DNA from 4 places in the Brucella sp. LJL56 genome. Region 4 is predicted to be linked to each of the others. Evidence: riboswitches for the same ligand, from Rfam matches in the RefSeq annotation. Region 4 holds a riboswitch; each other region holds the start of a gene.

Region 1 (5,176 bases), on a different contig from region 4:
ATCGTCACTGGCCTCGCCTGTTTTTCAAGCGCCTGTAACGCTGGATGTTCAAAATTCTCGAAAGCCAGCGCAGGTGCACGATCTCTTGAACTACGCACCAGGATATCCGGCTTTTCGAGCAGCAGCTTTTCCAAGGGCAACGGAGCAGAACCACTGACGCCCACCCTATCGGCCAGATTATCAAGCCCGGCAAGATGCACAGCCTCATCAACCAGTGTTCCCCGACCTGACGTGTAACTGTTGGCATAATAAAGCGCGACCGTCTTGCGGCGAGCTGGAGGGCGAATTGCCGCCAAAGCAGCTTTCATTTTATCGACTTCCGAGCTCGCTTCCGCCTGTCTTCCGAGCAACTCACCCATGCGACGCAGATGATCTTCTATATCGTCGAACGAACGGGCGGGCGCGAACTCTTCCACACGGACACCCAGTCTGCGCAACAGCCCCACCGTTGCCCTTGACGAGAATGTTCCGGCCAGCACAAGATCAGGTTTCATCAGAAAAACTTCTTCTGCCTGCGCATGATTGACCGTCAACTTCCGGGCTTTCGCAGCCATGACGGACAGTTCCGGGTCCTGCGACAGATAGGAAACCGACTGCAACTGCCCCTTGCTCGCCAGTAGCAATGCGAGTTGATCGGTACATACATTGATGGAAACGACGCGTTGGGGGATTTCCACTGCGTCTGCTGAATTTCGAACAAAAAGGGCCAGCCCAACCGCAAGGCAGAAGCTGGTGATCCATTCTACGGATGCCCTTTTCATTCTCTGTGCAGCCTCAGAAATTCCGGGTCAACCCGATATTGATGGTGCGTCCCGGTGCAATATAGCCAGAGCTGGTCTGATAATCCTTGTCAAAGATGTTCTCGACAGAGAATTTCAATTGTGATTGCTTGTCGATGGAATAGAGCGCGACGAAATCAGCAGTCACATAATCACCAAGCTTCTTTCTGTTAGCAGCGTCAGCATAGCGCGAACCGCCATAGATCAATCTTGCGGTAAGATCGAGCTTCTCAATTGGTGTGAAATTAACCTCAGCCGCAGCCTTAAAACGTTCGCGATAGGGAAGATCGTTTCCTGTGGCTTCATCAATAGGCCGTTTAAGGTCCACTAAACCCTTGACACCCCACTGTTCGTTGAAGCGGTGGTCAAGCGTCGCTTCAAACCCAGTTATGTGAGCTCGATCAACGTTTACTGGCAACCACAAATGTGTTTGTTCGTCCTCTCTCCAGCTAATACCCTGCCTTAACCGGGTGTCGTAGAATGCCATATCCAAACTGGTGCCGGAACTTATCTGCCAGTTTAAACCCAGTTCATAAGAGCCCGATTTCTCGGGTTTTAGATCTGGATTTCCCGACAAAGGATAATAGAGATCATTGAACGTCGGCGCGCGGAAACCGGTAGCGTAAGAAGACCGTAGCACCAGATCGGGCAGAATTTCATAGCTCACACCAAGATTATAGGTGACGACATCGCCGAATTGGCTGTTGTGATCATAACGCAATCCGCCATCGAAACGCAGCGCCTCGTATTCGAGCGAATATTGTCCGAATATGGCGGCCAGATCGCGGCTGGTTTCATCATAAGCAACGGTGGTGTTAATCTCCTCGCGATAGGCTTCCACACCAGCGGTCACGGTGTGGCCGACCTTGCCCGTATCGAAACTCTTTTCTGTCGAGGCAAAGACACCATAACGCTTGGTTTCAAACCGATCGGATCCACTCACGCCCTTGCGGAAGTTACGGCTGCTGTCGATGCCCGTGCTGAACTCCAGCGTAGACGACCAATCTGCCGTATGATCGACACGCGTTCCGATCTTGCCGGTAAATGCTGTGCTGTCAGCCTGGTTCGGCGATGGCGCTTTGGCGTCGTACTGGTTGCGTCCCCGACTGAAGAGACCATCCGCATAAATTTTACCCCAGTCGAAATCCTTCGACAGGGCAAAGTTGAAAGAGCCCTGCAAAAACCCGTCGCGATCCGGTTCATGGCCATAGGCGTCGGGCGCGGTAAAGTCATACCCTTGCGTGCCTGTGACCGCCGCGCCGAAAGCATAGTCGATGCCGTCGCTGCTGCGTCCTTGAATGGACCCGGATGTATAGCCGCCCCAGGGATGGCTGACGCCGGTAGAAAGACTGCCGCACCAAGGGCGTTCACCACAGGCTCCACCCTGCTTGGTGATAATGTTGACCACCCCACCCATGGCATCAGCGCCATATTGTGCAGAATGAGCCCCCTTGGCGATTTCGATGCGCTCGATAGAGGTTAGAGGAATATTGGAAAGCGCGGTCGAGCCACTCGTTGCCGACGCGGTGCGCACGCCATTGACCAGAACAACTGTTTGATCAGAAGACATTCCACGAACAAAAATTCCGGCGGAAGAACCCTGACCGCCATTCGTCTTTATGGAGATACCGCTATAGGACTTCAGCAGCGACTGCAGATCGGGAGCAGCCGACCGTTCGATATCTGCTGAATCGATAACAGTCACAGACGAAGTCGAGCGCTGCAGCGAAGATGCGCGGCGCAATGGCGTGACCACGATTGTATCGAGAACAACGCTGCCGTCGCCATCTGGCAGATTTTGAGCAAGCGTCGTGGACGGCAACGCAAGAACGCTGGCCGATACGAGTAGAACCGATGATTTTATAAGGCACATTTTCCCTCAACCCGCCGAACCGGAGACCGATAAACGGCATTTCCTCTCACCGCAGGTTGAAGCAATGGCAGCGCAAAACGCCCTTCTTCCCAACGGCAACATTTCAACAATGTCACCGCCACGGGCAGCCGCGCCTGAACACACCCCGTGTCCACGCATGGGTGACCAGATACGGCAGGTCTCCTGACTTCCGGGTCGTCGCTTCCCCTCCGCCTTCCCGAATGCATCGAATGCTCTCAGTGGCTTTCACCGCTTGCACGGCTATGGAGGATAGCTCTCCGGTTACAGTTGCGGGGGCAGTCGCGGCATCAGCCAGATGGCTTCACCGTGTTCCCTTTTCATCCGCCTGAACAGCGGAACCGTTTCCTGATCAAGTCGATAGCAACATGGTTAAGGATTCGCAACTCTATTAAAGCATGTCTCCCTAAAGTGGGAACCGGCTTTGGGATAAAGACATGCATGAAAACAAAAGCTTATAGCGTGTCATATGCGTGTGATAAAATGCGACACGCTTTAAAGCGCAATCCAGCACAGAAAACTGAAGCACATTCGCAAGGAATGGATTCAGCCTCATGATTTCAAAGGTCTTTCCTATCGCAGAAATGCACGGAAACGCTGAAGCGCAAAGTAGAACAACACAGAACCAATGACGATCAGTGCCAGAAATTGCGGCCAGACCACGCCCAGCCCTGCCCCGCGAAACAGGATCGATTGCGCCAATATGACGAAATGCGTATTCGGCGCGGCCAGCATGATTGTCTGGATGATCTCGGGCATGCTTTCACGGGGCGTTGTCCCCCCTGAAAGCACCTGTAACGGCAGAAGCACCAGCATCAGTAGCATTCCGAACTGCGGCATGGAACCAGCCGCCGTTGCCAGGAAAATGCCAAGGCTGGTCGTCGCAAAAAGCTGGAGCGCTGCGCCCACGAGAAACAGCGATACCGACCCATAGATCGGGACGGCAAGCAGCCCTTGCACTACGAAGACCAACGCAAAAGCAGAAGCAACCAGCACGACGAGCCCCATGGACCATATCTTGCTGACCATGATTTCAACCGGCGTTACCGGCATCACCAGCAGGTGTTCAATGGTTCCATGTTCGCGTTCTCGAATAAGGGCTGCGCCCGTCAGGATGATCGACAGCATCGTAACGGATGAAATCACGTTATTGATTGCACCGAACCAGCCCTTGTTCAAATCCTGATTGAATCTCGCTCTGAGATTGAGTTCGACAGGCGCTTGTGCGCTACCGCGATAGCGATTAAGAAATTCGCTCACCTCACTCGACACAATTGACTGCACATAGCCGCCCCCGGTAAAGGCCTGGCTCATCCGGGTTGCATCGACATTGAGCTGGATTGTCGGCGAACGGCCTGCCAGAAGATCGCGCTGGAAATTCGGCGGTATGTTCAACGCGAACGTATCCAGCCCCTCATCCATCCGGGCATCCATTTCATAAGACGAAATCAGCTTCGGAGGCACAAAATATGGCGGATAGAATGCCGTCGTTATCCGGCTGGAAACCGGCGACTGATCTTCGTCGACAATCGCTATTGCCGCATTGTTAAGAGTTTCAGGCATCGCCTTTGATGCCGTATAGATCGCAAGCGTAAAGGCATAAACGATCAGGATCAACAACATCGGATCACGCGCGAGACCGCGCAGTTCCTTCACGCCAAGCTGGAATATGTTGGATATCCGCATCTTAGCTCGCCTGTTTCTTGAGAAGAACAATCGCGAGCGCCATGAGCACCGGCACCGCGATCAACAAGGGTAAAAACGAACTTGCGAGATCGCCAAACCCCAACGCCTTGGAGAAAACCCCGCGCGAAATGGTCACGAAATAGGTCGCCGGATAGATTTTACCAATGAACGCGCCTGCACCTTGCAGCGACGACACCGGGTCGATGATACCGGAGTACTGTACGGCCGGAATGAGTGTCAGAAGCGCCGTTCCGAAGATTGCTGCGATCTGGCTGTTCATGAAAGTGGACAGTACCAGTCCCATGCCGGTCGCGATCGTCACGTAGAGCAGCGCCGCCAGCGCATAAGTAGGGAAGCTTCCCGTAAACGGAACCCGGAAAATAAACACCGCAAAGGCTGTCAGCATCAGGAAATTCAGAAATGCCAGCCCGATATAGGGCAATTGCTTGCCGAACAAAAACTCGAATTTCGTCACCGGCGTCACGTAAAAATTGATGATCGATCCCAGCTCCTTTTCGCGGACCACGCTCAGCACCGCCAGCATTGCGGGAATCATGAGCAGCAGCAACGGAATGACCGCAGGCACCATAGCCACAAGGCTTTGCACGTCCGGGTTATAACGGTAGCGTATCTCCAGATTGAAACTGCCAGCATTCGCCGCACTGCCATAAAGCTCGCGAGCTTTCTGCGCCAGCCAGTTGGCATGCATGCCTTGAACATAGCCTTTGATCGTCTCGGCGCGGGTGGGCATCGCGCCATCAATCCATGCAGCGATTTCGGCCGGGCGCCCACGCATCACATCTGCGCCGAAGTTCGGTGG
Region 2 (5,176 bases), on a different contig from region 4:
AGGCATTCGCGCCAATGGTTCCAAGCGTGGCGAAAACCAGAATGCCCGCATAAAGCCAGTGACGCGGGATGGTGAGCATCTTCACCCACAAGCCGATCAGCGGCAGGTTGAGAACCAGCAACATCAGATTGGCTACGAGAAGGCTCGCCACCAGACCCCAGACCAGCGTGGCATTGGTCACGAACAGGAGAGGGCCGGGTTGCAGGCCGAACTGCTGGAAACCCGCCAACATGATTGCTGCGGTTGCCGTGGTTGGCAGCCCAAGCGTCAGAAGTGGCACGAGTGTTCCGGCAGCGGAAGCATTGTTGGCCGCCTCCGGTCCCGCAACACCTTCAATGGCGCCTTTGCCGAATTCCTCGGGATGTTTCGAGAACTGCCGTTCCGCCGAATAGGAAAGGAAGCTCGACACATCGGCGCCGCCTGCTGGCATGGCTCCGATCGGAAAGCCTATGGCGGTGCCGCGCAACCACGGCATCCATGAGCGCTTCCAGTCATTCTTCGTCATCCAGACGGAACCCTTGACGGCGATGACTTCATCTTCCGGTCTGAGCTTCTTCGACACGACCGCCAGCGTTTCGCCGATGGCGAACAGCGCGACCGCCAGTGTCGTGACATTGATGCCATCGAGCAGGTTCGGCGTTCCCATGACAAGGCGTGCCTGACCGGTCAACTGATCAATGCCGACGAGGCCGAGCGCCAGACCGATGAACAGGGATGTCAGGCCGCGCAGTGTGGAATCGCCAAATGCGGCCGAGACCGTCATGAAAGCCAGAAGCATGAGCGCGAAATATTCGGAAGGCCCGAAGGACAAGGCGAATTTCACGACCCAGGGCGCAACGAAGGCAAGTGCCAGCGTTGCGATCAGGCCCGCAATGAAGGAGCCGATAGCTGCTGTTGCAAGCGCCGGCCCGCCCCGTCCGGCGCGGGCCATTTTGTTGCCTTCAAGCGCGGTGACGATGGAGGCGCTTTCTCCCGGCGTATTCAGCAGGATCGACGTGGTCGAGCCGCCATACATGCCGCCGTAATAGATGCCCGCGAACATGATGAGGGAGCCGGACGGGTCCAGCTTGTAGGTAACGGGCAGAAGGAGCGCTACGGTGAGCGCCGGGCCGATGCCGGGGAGCACGCCAACGGCTGTGCCGAGCGTGACGCCGATCAGCGCATAAAGAAGATTCGATGGTTCAAGCGCCACCAGAAGTCCGTTGGCGAGAAGTGCGACAGTATCCATGAAAGCGCTCCGTCTCTAAACGAATTGTTCGAGCCAGCCGGACGGCAGCGATAGCTGCAGGCCGCGCGCAAAGATGAACCAGATCACGAAGGCGAAGACGATGCCGACGGGAACGCTGATCCAGAATTTGCGATAGCCGAAGCCGCGCGCGGTTGCTGCGAAAAGCAGGCCGGTGGACAGGGAAAAGCCGACAGTCTTCATCGTCAGCATCTGGATGGCCAGACCGCCGATGATCCATGCCATAGGGGCCATTTCCTGATGCTCACGCTCGGGAAAGTCGCCGCGAAGCGCTTCGAACACGGTCCAGACGGCAAGGCCGAACAATCCGGCTGCGACGACATAGGGAACGGTTTTTGGGCCAACCGGTGAGTAGCTCGTCACGTCGTTGCCGTAGGTCGTCGACCAGGCAATGGCAATGGCGACGGCTGCAAGAACGAGTGCGATGACAAGAGCGGCGAAATCTGGCGCCGCCCCTTCCGGGCGGCGCTTTTCCTGCTGGTCTGATCCTGTCATTTGACGAGGCCGATTTCCTTGAGGATGGTTTCAGTCGCGGCGACGTCCTTGGCAAGCTGCTCCTTGAACGCTGGACCGGCAAGATAGGTGTCCGCCCAGCCTTTATCCTTAAGCGCCTTCTGCCAGGATTCCGACTTCGCCATTTTCTCGATATCGGCATTGATGGCAGCTTCCTGTTCGGCAGTGATGCCGGGAGCTGCACCCACCATACGCCAGTTCTGGATCGAAACATCCACGCCGCCTTCCTTGAAGGTCGGTGCGTCGATGCCTTCCACGCGCTCGTCACTCGAAATGCCGATGATGCGCAGCGTACCAGCCTTGATCTGGGCTTCGAATTCGCCGTAGCCGGAAATGCCAACGGTCACCTGATTGCCGAGAATGGCCGCCAATGCTTCGCCGCCGCCGGAAAAGGCAATGTAGTTGACCTTGGTCGGGTCGACGCCTGCTGCCTTGGCAAAGAGGCCCGCGGTGATGTGATCGGTGCCGCCAGCGGAACCGCCGCCCCAGGAAACAGAGCCAGGATCGGCTTTCAGCTTTGCTGCAAGATCGCCAAGATTCTGGATGTCGGAAGCAGCGGGTACGACGATAGCTTCATATTCGCCGGTAAGACGAGCGATTGGCGTGATGGCATCAAGTGTCACCGGTGATTTGTTGGTCAGGATAGCGCCGACCATGACATAGCCGCCAACGATGAGCTGGCTTGGATCGCCCTTGTTCTGGTTCACGAACTGCGCGAGACCGATGGTGCCGCCTGCGCCCGGAACGTTGATGACCTGCACGCTGCCGGAAATCTTTTCGTCCTGAAGCGCGCTCTGCATCGTGCGCGCCGTCTGGTCCCAGCCGCCGCCCGGAGCGGCAGGCGCCAGCACTTTGTAGTCTTCCGCTGAAGCAGAACCCGCCATAGCCAACGCCGCTACCGACGTCAGGGCCAGAATAAATCTACGCATATGTCCTCCCAAATGGAATGTATGCCGCCCTCCGGCGGACCTCCCCAAGTCCCGCTCCTCTAGCGGGAGCAGACTACATGGAGATTAGCGAAAACAAATTCAATAGGCCAGCACATGCGACAATAGTTTGGCCGTAATTTACGTAACGGGCTTTCGAATCGCTTGAAAATAGTATGCCGAAATAGCGGGTGAGATGCGCTTGACGGCGACGATACGCCGACGTAATAGTGTAACGACGGTTCCCCGACCGAGAGCGAAGGGGATTAATAGGGAACACGGTGAGGACGACCCGAAAAGGGGCCAAGACCGTGGCTGCCCCCGCAACTGTAAGCGGATTGCCGTTCATCCTCGTGACGTTCAAAGCGTCATGCCACTGTGCCGGAGAAGCGCGGGAAGGCAGATGAACAGCAGATATTCGTGAGCCAGGAGACCTGCCGTCTAGTGTTGTCCATTGTCACGGGCGGGGATGCCCGGAGCAGGAGCTGGTTATGACAGATTTCCGCGTCGTAGGACGCATTCTTCCATCGTCATCGCATGATTTCGACGTGTCTCCGGATATGCCTGTCCGTCTTCTGCGCCGGATTCTTTCCGCTGCCTGACAGGGCGTCTTTCTCTCATCATTTCGGGGACTTTCATGAATATTCTCGGCAAGATGCCGTTTCGCGCCGCCTTTTGCGCGGCCGCATTTTTTTTCGCAGGCGGGGTGGCCGCACAGGCAGCGGAAACGCAATATCCGCTGACGCTGAAAAATTGCGGTCGTGACGTTACCTTCAAACAGGTACCCACCCGCGCGGTTGCGGTTGGTCAGAGCAGCACAGAAATTCTTTACAGCCTTGGCCTCGGCGACAGGGTTGTCGGCACAGCGGTCTGGTTTGGCCCTGTTCTCAAGGGCTTTGAGGAGGTGAACGCCAAGGTAAAGCGGCTTGCCGATAATGATCCCAGCTTTGAAAGTGTTCTGGCGCAGAAGCCGGATATCGTGACGGCAGATTTCCAGTGGCATGTCGGCCCGACAGGCATCGTGGCAAAGCCTGAGCAGTTCGAGGAACTGGGTATTCCGGCTTACACATCGCCATCCGATTGCGTTGGCAAAGACAATTCCGGCGGTGGCGACGGCGTTCGCACGGCAGCCTTCAAGATGGATATCGTCTATCAGGAAATTACCGAACTGGCGGAAATCTTCAATGTGCAGGAGCGTGGCGAGAGACTCGTCGCTGACTTGAAGGCGCGAGAAGCGGCTGCACGCGAGAAGGTCGGGTCTGCTGGCGGCAAGCTGTCCGCCGTCGTCTGGTTCTCCAGCACGCAGGTGGATGCCGATCCCTATGTCGCGGGCAAGTTCGGTGCGCCCGCTTATATTCTTTCGGCACTCGGCATCAAGAATGTGATCGACAGTGAGGAGGAATGGCCGACGGTCGGATGGGAAACGATTGCGAAATCGAACCCTTCGATGATCGTTGCTGCAAAACTGGATCGCCGTCGCTATCCGGCTGACGACATTGCCGTCAAGCACCAGTTTCTGGACAATGATGCGGTCACGAAGCTGATGCCTGCGGTCAAGGGCAAGCATGTCTTCGACATGGATGCGCAGTCGATGAGCACGTCGCTTCGCGTGATCGAAGGCATCGAAACGCTTGCCGCTGACATTGCCGCCTCGGACCTGAACAAGTGACGGCGCGGGCAGCGACAACGGGCTTCAAACAGAAGGGAAGGGCACGCTCCGGCGTGTTCTTTCTGGCCTTTTCGCTTGTCCTGTTGCTTTTTGCCCTTTGGCTTGGAGCTGCGATAGGCGAAACGGCGATACCGCTCGATGTGGTTGCGAAGACCGTGGCCAACCGGGTGTGGAATGCCGGATATCCGCTTGAACCCATCGATGAAGGGATCGTCTGGAGTTATCGCCTCAGCCGTGCTTTCATCGCGGCATGTTGCGGCGCGTCGCTTGCAATATCCGGCGTCATTCTGCAGTCGCTGCTTCGAAACTCGCTCGCTGATCCTTATATTCTGGGCATCTCCGCCGGTGCCTCGACAGGGGCTGTCAGCGTCGCCATCCTTGGCATCGGTGCTGGCGTGCTGACGTTATCGCTCGGTGCGTTCATTGGCGCTATCGTTGCTTTCTGTCTCGTGTCCTTGCTGGCACTGCGGGCGGGGCGCGGCAGCAGCGCGATCATCCTCGCAGGCATTGCCGGTTCACAGCTTTTCAATGCCTTGACTTCGTTCATCGTCACCAAGGCTGCAAATGCCGAGCAGGCACGCGGCATCATGTTTTGGCTTTTGGGCAATCTTTCCGGCGTGCGCTGGCCGGACGTCACGCTCGCTTTGCCAGCTTGCCTGATCGGTCTTGCCATCTGCCTATGGCATGCGCGTGCGCTTGATGCTTTCACCTTCGGAACGGAATCCGCCGCTTCGCTCGGCATACCGGTACGTCGCGTCTATGCGGTGCTGATCGGTGTCAGCGCCATGATGACGGCGGTTATGGTTTCCATCGTCGGGTCAG
Region 3 (5,176 bases), on a different contig from region 4:
TGCAGCACCATATTGCTGCGCTTGTCCAGCACGGTGGGCTTCCGCTCAGCGCCCGGCGAAGAAATCGCAAATCCAGTAGCATTCAAAACGATATCCGGCGGACAATCCTCGAACAGACCATCGACGACCGCCGCCGACAATCGATCCTTGAGGCTCGAAACGAATATCGGAAGCGGATTGAGGCCTTTCGCCTGCAAAGCAGCAATCAGCGCATCGACGGGCTGCGTTTGTCCGCTCTGCACCAGCGCCCGATAAAAGATGATTCCAGCCACAGGTGCTTTTGCATCGCTCCAGTGCGAGCCGATGCTGTCCAGCGAGGAGACATGCTCTCCCGGCCACCACAGACCAGCCTTGAGCAGCGGTGCTGCACTTTCCGGCTTCTCGGAACCTGAAATCAGCGCAGCGCAATAGTGAAGGAATGCGCCGGTATTCGCCGCACCGCCCTCGATCAGATACTGCCAAAGTTCATTTCGTTCATGGGCGGATATAGTCGAAAACCGGTCCAGCCCGTGATCAGGCTTGTCGTCTCCCGGCAACACGGCAATCTTGATACCGTGATTGACGGCACATGCATGCAGTGCTTCCAGCCCGTAAGGCCAATAGGTCTCGCCACCAATGATGCGCACAACGATAAGCTTGGCATATCTGGCGGTGCGCTCCACATAGGCGTCAACCGACATGGGATGGGTAAGGCTCAGGAAATTGGCCAGCCGTAGACTCGGTAGGCCTGGCGCAAGCTTATGCGCCTGCGCCAGACTGGCAAGTTCGGTATCAGCGGCGGAAAGGAACAATATCTCTCCCGGCGTTTGGCCGAGATCGACGGCTTCATTGCCGTCGCTGATTGTTCCTTTCTGGGCAAGAAGAAGATGCATCGGTCAGACAGCGTCTTTCACTGCCTTGGCGATGGCTGCTTCATCGATGTCATGCAACCCGATCACAACCAGTCGCGTGGAGCGCGCTTCATCCTTGCCCCATGGACGGTCGAAATAATGCTCGATGCGTGGGCCGACTGCCTGCACGACCAGACGCATCGGCTTACCCGGCACATCGACAAAGCCCTTCAAACGAAGGATATCGTGCTCTGCAATGACTGCTTTCAGCTTTTCCGTGAATAGCTTGGGATCGGTCACAGAGCCAGCTTCGACCACGAAGCTCTCGAACTCGTCATGATCGTGCTCATGTCCATCTGCATGATGGATTTCATGGTGGGATTTGCGGTTGGCGATGTCGTCTTCAGTGCCAACGCCAAGGCCGAGCAAAACATCAGCTCCAAGTTTGCCAAAGCTCGCAGGAACCATGTTCACCCGGCGCGACGAACGCTCGGCCACATCGGCCTTAACACCGTCAAGCATTGAAGCGTCAATCAGATCGGCCTTGTTGAGGACAATCAGATCGGCTGCATGAATCTGATCTTCAAAAAGTTCCTCTAAGGGGCTTTCATGATCAAGAGATTCGTCCGCTGCCCGCTGTGCATCAACCTTGTCGTGGTCATCAGCAAAACGGCCTTCGGCGACGGCTGCCGCATCAATCACGGTTACCACACCGTCGACTGTTACCTGCGTCTTGATTTCCGGCCAGTTGAATGCGGCGACGAGTGGCTGCGGCAATGCCAGACCGGAGGTCTCGATCACGATATGATCGGGACGATCAGCGCGATCCAGAAGCTTGGTCATGGTCGGAATGAAATCATCGGCAACGGTGCAGCAGATGCAGCCATTGTTGAGCTCGATCACATCTTCTTCGCGGCAGGCCTCGATACCGCAACCTTTCAGAATACCGCCATCAACACCGAGATCACCAAACTCATTGATGATCAACGCGATGCGTTTTCCGTTGGCGTTTTCCAGCAGGTTGCGGATCATCGTCGTTTTGCCCGAGCCAAGAAAACCCGTAATGACTGTCGCGGGAATTTTCTGTCCCTGCATCGATTTATCCCTTCATCTTGAGCGGCAGCCCTGCCGCCATGAAATAAACTTCATCCGCAACCGCGGCCACTGCCTGATGCATAAAGCCTGCATGATCGCGAAATTCCCGTGCCATGCGATTTTCCGGCACGATCCCAAGTCCAACTTCGTTCGAAACAAAAACCACAGGTCCAGCAAGGTCCGGAAAGAGGGCAACAAGACTCGCGGTCTCGGTCGCTATATCTCGTTCAGCCATCATCAGATTGGTCAGCCACAAGGTCAGGCAATCGACCAGAACGAACCGATCCTCGGCAGCGTGCAATCCAAGTGCACCGACCAGATCAAGCGGCTCCTCCACCGTCTGCCATTCAGAACCACGTCGGTCGCGGTGAATGGCAATGCGGCTTTCCATTTCCTTGTCGAAAGCGCGTCCTGTTGCCAGATAGAGTGGTTTAAGCCCCGATGTCTCAACCATCTTTTCGGCATATGACGACTTGCCCGAACGGGCTCCGCCGAGGACCAGAACCGATTTTCCCGGCGAAGCCATTTTCATCAACCTTCAATCTCGGACGATGCATAGTGCTGGATGAACCAGCCGAGTGCGAGGCCGATCACCGCCCACATGAACAGGTTAGTCGCCAGCGATGCGACTGCATATTGCGAAGCAAGCAACGACGGAATCGGCGATGAAGTATCTTCCGGATGCGGTGCGCCATAGAGATGCGGCGCCACGATCAGCACCAGCCCAAGGATCTTTGCCCAGATTTCCTGGCGCAACATGATGAGATAGAGCCCCAGACCGCTGAGCACCACGGTTGCAATCCACCAGAGCTGACGTTCGGCTAGATCAGCGGCAGGCATTGCCGGTAGTTCCGGCGATAATCCCAATGCAGGCAGAAACGCGACCGCAAAGAAGCCCGCAATACCCCAATAAATACCATTCTGCATTGTAATGCGGCGACCGAGAAGCAAGGCTACGCCGCCCAGCAGGAGGGCAAAACCGGCTCCGGCAACAAGATTGGCAAGAAGCGTATTACCCAGCCGCCCAAATGGCAGTTCAGCCCCTTCTTCTTCCGCATCTGCGGCAGCGGCACCATGATCGTGTGGTGCGGCTTCCGCTTCACCATGGCTATGGCCACCGCCAGCCTCTTCATAGGTTTCGGCCTGTAGGATCAAAGGCACGGTCTTCAAATACATGGCGGGAGTAACCAGCAGCCCGGCCAGAAGACCGGCGGCAAGCGTCGCCAATAAATAACGGATCAACATTTCTGTCCCTCAATAGCAATTTCGCGCCGATGGCCATCCACCATCGAGCCTTGCTTATTCAATTCCGAAAGATGGTCGACTGCTCAGTGGCAGGGAAAACCATAGGAATGACGCGTGTCATGTGCCGAATCGTGCAGCGCGTCGGAATGGGCAAGCCCCACGCCATAAATCAGGAACGCGCCGAGAAGCAGTGAAACGACAGCCGTGCCCAGACGGGCAGCGAGCGGCATTGCAAGTGTGCTGGAAACAGAATTTTGAGTACGTGCAGCCATGACAACCTCCGTGCAGGCAGCAGGGAAAAACCTCCCATGGGGTTCAGGCTCAATGCCCTCACGCAACAGGCAGGTCTCCTGGCTCACGGGTCGTAAGGATTGAAGCTACCTTCCCAGAAGTTTCAAACTCCCAGTGGCCACCGGTTGCCCGGCTTGCCTCATCCCTCTCCGCTCTACAGTCGCGGGGTCGGCTGCGATAAAGACGCCCGGCATGGGTCCGTCCGTCGCATTCCCTTTTGGTATTACCGGGATTCGTCCCGGCAAAACCTGTTGCATGGTTCCAACACTAGGCTTTCGGCCCATCGGCGTCAATCGTAGCCGACACGTATCGGACGTGGAACTGATTTTCACCTCAAGTTAAACAACGCATCAATATCAAGACAGGTTTCCAGCTCCCCGGCCAGTTCATCCAGTGCGGCCTCGACACCAGCGCGGTAGTTCACTGAGCTGCCGCGTACGCCAAGGCTCTCCAGAAATCGCCTGCGGAACTCGTCTGTGTTGAAAACACCATGAAGATAGGTTCCCATGATGCGCCCGTCCGGCGATATCGCTCCGTCGTCATGCCCGGCAATACGCGCAAAGGGCCTCGCCACATCCGGTCCAGTCGTACGCCCGATATGAATCTCATAGCCTTCCAGCGGCGTATTATGGAGAAGCGAGGTTGCCTCCACATTGCGGACCACTTTTTCAGGCTCCATCAGGGTTTCGACATCCAGAAGTCCAAGCCCTTGAATATCGCGTATATGCCCCTCAATACCGGCAGGGTCGCTGATATGACGACCAAGCATCTGGAACCCGCCGCAGATGCCCAGCACATGGCCACCTCCTCTGACATGGGCAGCCAGTTCTCGATCCCAGCCATTGTCGCGAAATGCCAGCAAGTCGGCGATCGTTGATTTGGTTCCGGGCAGAATGACAAGACCTGTATCGTCCGGGATACTGGAACCCGGCGGCACCATGACCACCTCGACGTCAGGTTCGGCTTTCAACGGATCCAGATCATCGAAATTGGCGATACGTGGCAGCATCGGCACTGCAACCACGAGCGACTTCTTGTCTCCGCGCGTAGCCCGTTCAAGAACGACCGAATCCTCAGCAGGTAATCGCGATACCGCTTTCAGCCACGAAACCACGCCAAACGAGCGCCAGCCGGTAAATTGGGTAATGGCAGTGAGCCCGTCATCGAAAAGAGAAATATCGCCCCGGAACTTATTAATGAGAAAACCACGAACCATCGCGCGGTCTTGCTCGGACAAAATAGTATGGGTGCCGACAAGGGACGCGATCACACCACCTCTGTCTATGTCACCGACCAGAACCACGGGAACGCCGGCCTGCGTGGCAAACCCCATATTGGCGATGTCGCCAGCACGCAGATTGATTTCTGCAGGTGACCCTGCCCCTTCCACCAGCACAAGGTCCGCGCCTTCGCTGACCTTGGCGAAGGATTCCATGACTGCCGCCATGAGCTGCGGTTTTAGTTCCTGGTAATAACGTCCGCGCGCTTCACCCCGCACTCGGCCCTGCACGACGATCTGACTGCCCATGTCTGTCTGCGGCTTCAGGAGCACCGGGTTCATATGGACGGAAGATGGCACACCGCAAGCAAAAGCCTGCAGCCACTGGGCCCGACCTATTTCACCGCCACCGTCGCTGACTGCTGCATTGTTGGACATGTTCTGCGGCTTGAAAGGGCGAACGTTGAGACCACGATTACGTGCAGCACGGCATAGT
Region 4 (5,176 bases):
GATAGTAATCGAGATTGTCATTGGTCATGAAAGCTGCCGGATAGTAGACGCGACCGATCTTGCCCTCCTTGCGGATTTCAATCTTCGACACGATTGGATGAATCGATGACGTCGAATGATTGATGTAGGAGATCGAACCTGTCGGCGGCACGGCCTGAAGGTTCTGGTTATAAAGGCCCCCCTCCATCACCGCATTCTTCAGATCGCGCCAGTCGTCCTGTGTCGGGATCGCAATGCCCGCCTTTTCAAAGATTTCGCGAACCTTTTCTGTCGCCGGTTCCCAAAGCTGATCCGTATATTTGTCGAAATATTCGCCCGACGCATATTTGGATTTCTCGAAACCTTTGAAGGATTTCCCCATCTCCACCGCGATCCGGTTCGATGCGCGGATCGCATGATAGGTCACCGTATAGAAATAGATATTCGTGAAATCGACACCTTCGTCCGAACCATAGTAAATCCGCTCGCGGGCAAGATAACCATGCAGGTTCATCTGGCCGAGACCGATGGCATGGCTTTCATCATTGCCTCGGGCGACCGATGGCACGGAACCGATGTGGCTCATGTCGGAAACGGCGGTAAGAGCACGGATCGAGGCCTCGATGGTCTTGCCGAAATCAGAGGAATCCATTGCTGCCGCAATGTTGAGTGAGCCCAGATTGCACGAAATATCCTTGCCGAGATGATCGTAGGACAGATCTTCACTGAAGATGCTCGCCTCGCTCACCTGGAGGATTTCCGAACAGAGGTTGCTCATGGTGATGCGCCCGTCGATTGGATTGACGCGGTTCACCGTGTCCTCGAACATGATGTAGGGGTAGCCGGATTCGAACTGGATTTCGGCCAGAACCTGAAAGAACTCTCGCGCGCTGATCTTCTTCTTGGTAATCCGCGCATCGTTGACCATTTCGCGGTATTTTTCCGTGACCGAAACCTCTGTGAGAGGCACACCGTAAACCCGCTCCACATCATAGGGGGAGAAGAGGTACATATCCTCGTTGTTCTTCGCGAGCTCGAAGGTAATGTCCGGTATGACCACGCCGAGAGACAGGGTTTTGATGCGAATTTTCTCGTCTGCATTTTCGCGTTTCGTATCGAGAAATCGCATGATATCCGGGTGATGTGCGTGCAGATAGACTGCGCCAGCGCCCTGCCGCGCGCCAAGCTGATTGGCGTAGGAAAAGGAATCCTCCAGAAGTTTCATCACCGGAATGATACCGGATGACTGGTTCTGGATTTGCTTGATAGGTGCGCCCGTCTCACGGATATTAGTGAGGCTCAGCGCCACACCCCCGCCACGCTTCGACAATTGCAAGGCCGAATTGATGGAGCGGCCGATGGACTCCATATTGTCCTCGACCCGCAGCAGAAAGCAGGAGACAAGCTCGCCGCGCTGCTTCTTTCCTGCATTGAGGAATGTGGGTGTCGCAGGCTGGTAGCGGCCCGAAATGATCTCATCAACCAGATCGCGCGCAAGCTGTTCACTACCGCGCGCCAGCGCCAATGCCACCATGCAGACGCGGTCTTCATAGCGTTCCAGATAGCGCTTTCCGTCGAAGGTTTTCAGCGTGTAGCTGGTATAATACTTGAACGCGCCTAGAAATGTCGGAAAACGAAATTTTCTCGCATAGGCTTCGTCGAAAAGGTCACGCACGAAATTGAAGGAATACTGATCCAGCACCTCCTGTTCGTAGTATCCCTCCGTCACCAGATAATCGAGCTTTTCCCGCAGATTATGAAAAAAGACAGTGTTCTGGTTCACGTGCTGGAGGAAATACTGCCGCGCGGCCTGCCGGTCGCGATCAAGCTGGATTTTCCCCTCGTCATCGTAAAGGTTCAACATCGCGTTGAGCGCGTGATAATCCAGCCCGTCCGAGAATTTTGACGGTTTGTTGCTGTTGGAATTCACCGCTAGAGGCGCATCCTGCGCCACTGGCCGTGGTTCGCGCTCCCGGATCAGGGTCGTGTCTGCCGTGTCCAAAATCGTTCCATCCCGTTTTTGACATTGCCAATGTCCTCATCGGTTCCCAGAAGCTCGAAGCGGTAGAGATAGGGAACCTGACATTTGGCGGAGATAATATTGCCGGCGATACAGAAGGCTTCGCCGAAATTGCTGTTCCCCGCGGCGATGACGCCGCGGATGAAAGAGCGATTGTTCTCGTCGTTGAGGAAGCGGATTACCGGCTTGGGAACAGCGCCCTTGGAACCGCCGCCGCCATATGTGGGCGTCACCAGTATAAATGGCTCGCGCACCTGCCATCCGCCCGAACCGTCCATCGGGATACGGTTCGACCGCATTCCAAGCCGCTCAACAAACCGGTGCGTATTTTCCGACCGGCTGGAGAAATAGACGATCAGGCTCATGAGATCGCAACTCTCAGGCGAGAGCACTGATCATATCGGGCCGGAAGCCCGCCCAATGGGATTCCCCGGCAACGACCACCGGCACCTGACGATAGCCCATCCCCTGAACGAGATCGAAAGCGCCGGCATTGGCGGAAATATCGATAACTTCATATTCGATACCCTGGCGATCGAGGGCACGCGTGGTCGCGGTGCACTGGACACAGGCGGGCTTGCTGTAAACGGTGACGTTCATTTCTTCCTCACTGATTGGGAGACGCAAAGAGCCGTTCGCGCATCGCAAGATGCGCGTCAAAAAGCACAAGATAGGAAACCGGTCAGCCGCCACGACGAGCAGTCTGACCACAACAAACTATGCCTCGAAGGGAGGACCGGAACCGAAACTAAACAGACTGGACATGGACTTCACCCCGAAGCTATGAGCGGGAAGTTCGGGGCAGCAATCTGCAAGACAATAGCTTGCCACACAAGATTGCGCGCCAACCGGACACCCCGCCCGTGGACGTACTCGTTCAAGGCAGGTCTCCTGGCTCACGGATCAACGTTTCTGCCCGCCTTCCCGGCCTATGCCAGTGACATGATGAACAGAACTCTCCGCTTACAGTTGCGGGGGCAGCTCCGGCATTGCCGCATCCGTCATGGATGAAACGCACCGGATTCCCGTCTTAGCTTTCGACTCAACGAATCGAAAGAACCTAGAACACTATATATAGTAGTCTAAGTTAAAAACTGGTCAACAGGTAGATTGAATCAGCCTGCAACATCTTAGCTGGGACCAGCGCAGTCTTAATTTGCAGGTCTAATAGGCTTTGGTCTGAATTCCGGCTTGATGGCCTTCAGGGCCATACGGTCGACCATCGCCGGAGCGATGAGTTTGAGCCAGCGTCCGAATCGCATCTGGCGGGTCATCAGCACTTCGCGCTTGCGCGCATGGACACCTTCCAGCATCAGCCGTACAGCTTCTTCGACGGACATCATGTCATCTTCCCGCACACCGCTCGTTGCCAGTGCGCCGCCGCTTGCGCTGTAACCTACCTTGCGAATGTCGGTTTTGACGACGCCCGGATAAACGATGGTGACGGATATGCCGCTCGGCTGTAGTTCCGCGCGAAGCGCCTCACAAAAACCTGAAAGAGCGAACTTCGTTCCGCTATAGGCCGTGCGACCCGGCACGCCGATCAATCCGGCGACGGATGACACCGCCACGATCCGCCCCTTGCTTGCGGCAAGATGGGGAAGCGCTGCATGAATGGGCCAGACGCTGCCCCAGTAGTTCAACTCCATCAACTCATGCATCCAGTTGAGGTCATCCGGCTCGATCTCGGCGAAATTAGCATGTGCTGACATACCCGCATTCACGATCAGCGTATCGATGCGACCGAAAGCGGCAGCGGCCTTCCCGATCAGGGCGATACAGGCAGCACGATCTTTCACATCGGTCGGCACCACAAGAACGGAACTACCCAGTTGTCGTAACTCGGTGGCCAGATTTTCCAGCTTTTCGACATTACGCGCAGCAAGCACAAGAGCAGCGTTGGTACGGTCGCGCCGGGCAATTTGCCGTGCGGCTTCAGCGCCTATACCATCTGATGCTCCCGTTATGATCGTCACGTCCATGCCAGGCCCTCCCTGCCTATCGATAAGACAAGCAGGGTACAAGCTGTACAATCCGCACGTCCAGCGATTTAGACCCTGCTCGATAGAATGACGGCGATGACCAGACCGTCGATCCGCGATACGTGTTATCGCTGGCGCGGGCGATGCGCTTCGCCCATAACGCACGGCAATCAGGCGAAGCCCGGTAAATTGCTTTGAATGAAGCATTCACAAAACCGTGTGACCGACGAATAACTGGCAACATTTTCAACCGCTTATGTTCCAGCAGGTCTCACCTGTCAGCTTCCAGGAGATGTTTTCAGCGTCTTAGCCGAAGGGAGAAATTGACAGTTCAGCTTCTTATCCTGTATCGATCGTTCAGTTTTGAACATTGTTCAGTATATTGAACGATCGAAGGCTTCTCCCAAGGCTTTCCATTCAGAGCTGTCGATGCATCGGCTGCATCGGAGAATAAGGGGGCGCTTCCTTCCCAAGACAGAAGCGTTTCCGGAATAGGCCCCAGCGTTGTGTGCCGGAGAGGAAATGAGAGACCTCGGCGCTGGTAAAAGTGATAAGGGTGGAATGATGACAACAAAGATCAAGCCATTTTCGTTCGATACGGTCGGCTCGATGCTCGTCGAATGGAGCGCCGCAAAGCGCCTCGGCGAAATCCTCGGCGAACGGTTTTCCGAACGCAAGATTCTGATCGTGACGGACAAGGGGCTGCACAAGGCCGGTGTCCTCGATGATGCACTGGCTTCGCTGGAAAAAGCCGGTTTCGGCATCAGCGTTTTCGATGATGTGGTGGCCGATCCACCGGAATCCGTGCTGTTAGCCTGCGTCGAACAGGCCAAGGCTGCTGATTGTAACCTTGTGCTTGGCCTGGGCGGCGGTTCATCCATGGATATCGCCAAGCTTGCAGCCGTACTGCTTGTCTCCGAACAGGAACTCTCCGAGCTGTACGGCATCGGCAAGGTGCAGGGCAGCCGCCTGCCGCTGATCCAGATTCCGACTACGGCGGGAACTGGGTCGGAAGTCACCAACATCACCATTCTGACCACCGGTGAGACGACGAAGATGGGTGTTGTTGCCCGTCAGCTTTACGCCGACTTCGTGATCCTCGATGCGGAACTGACTTGCGGCCTGCCTGCGCTTCATACGGCCGCGACCGGTATCGACGCCATGGTCCATGCCATCGAAGCCTATACGAGCCGGA

The links. A riboswitch is a leader RNA that binds a small molecule or an ion and turns the genes downstream of it on or off. The one in region 4 is predicted to bind cobalamin.
Region 1: another riboswitch for cobalamin. It lies ahead of ACYSN1_RS17710 (TonB-dependent receptor domain-containing protein); the one in region 4 lies ahead of nrdH (glutaredoxin-like protein NrdH).
Region 2: another riboswitch for cobalamin. It lies ahead of ACYSN1_RS11015 (ABC transporter substrate-binding protein); the one in region 4 lies ahead of nrdH (glutaredoxin-like protein NrdH).
Region 3: another riboswitch for cobalamin. It lies ahead of ACYSN1_RS17915 (CbtB domain-containing protein); the one in region 4 lies ahead of nrdH (glutaredoxin-like protein NrdH).

Annotation. Positions count from the first base shown of each region.
Region 1 is NZ_JBTXLQ010000007.1:127,706-132,881, reverse strand. Features, by position in the region: gene ACYSN1_RS17715 (ABC transporter substrate-binding protein) at 1-761, opposite strand, end outside; gene ACYSN1_RS17710 (TonB-dependent receptor domain-containing protein) at 775-2,652, opposite strand; cobalamin riboswitch at 2,809-3,031, opposite strand; gene ACYSN1_RS17705 (ABC transporter permease) at 3,244-4,356, opposite strand; gene rbbA (ribosome-associated ATPase/putative transporter RbbA) at 4,358-5,176, opposite strand, start outside.
Region 2 is NZ_JBTXLQ010000002.1:526,534-531,709, reverse strand. Features, by position in the region: gene ACYSN1_RS11030 (tripartite tricarboxylate transporter permease) at 1-1,228, opposite strand, end outside; gene ACYSN1_RS11025 (tripartite tricarboxylate transporter TctB family protein) at 1,244-1,741, opposite strand; gene ACYSN1_RS11020 (Bug family tripartite tricarboxylate transporter substrate binding protein) at 1,738-2,688, opposite strand; cobalamin riboswitch at 2,908-3,141, shown strand; gene ACYSN1_RS11015 (ABC transporter substrate-binding protein) at 3,323-4,354, shown strand; gene ACYSN1_RS11010 (FecCD family ABC transporter permease) at 4,351-5,176, shown strand, end outside.
Region 3 is NZ_JBTXLQ010000007.1:177,929-183,104, reverse strand. Features, by position in the region: gene cobN (cobaltochelatase subunit CobN) at 1-872, opposite strand, end outside; gene cobW (cobalamin biosynthesis protein CobW) at 876-1,925, opposite strand; gene cobU (bifunctional adenosylcobinamide kinase/adenosylcobinamide-phosphate guanylyltransferase) at 1,930-2,451, opposite strand; gene ACYSN1_RS17920 (CbtA family protein) at 2,457-3,170, opposite strand; gene ACYSN1_RS17915 (CbtB domain-containing protein) at 3,254-3,442, opposite strand; cobalamin riboswitch at 3,494-3,728, opposite strand; gene ACYSN1_RS17910 (cobyric acid synthase) at 3,790-5,176, opposite strand, start outside.
Region 4 is NZ_JBTXLQ010000003.1:203,096-208,271, forward strand. Features, by position in the region: gene nrdE (class 1b ribonucleoside-diphosphate reductase subunit alpha) at 1-1,981, opposite strand, end outside; gene nrdI (class Ib ribonucleoside-diphosphate reductase assembly flavoprotein NrdI) at 1,957-2,364, opposite strand; gene nrdH (glutaredoxin-like protein NrdH) at 2,378-2,599, opposite strand; cobalamin riboswitch at 2,864-3,078, opposite strand; gene ACYSN1_RS12935 (SDR family oxidoreductase) at 3,151-3,981, opposite strand; gene ACYSN1_RS12940 (iron-containing alcohol dehydrogenase) at 4,543-5,176, shown strand, end outside.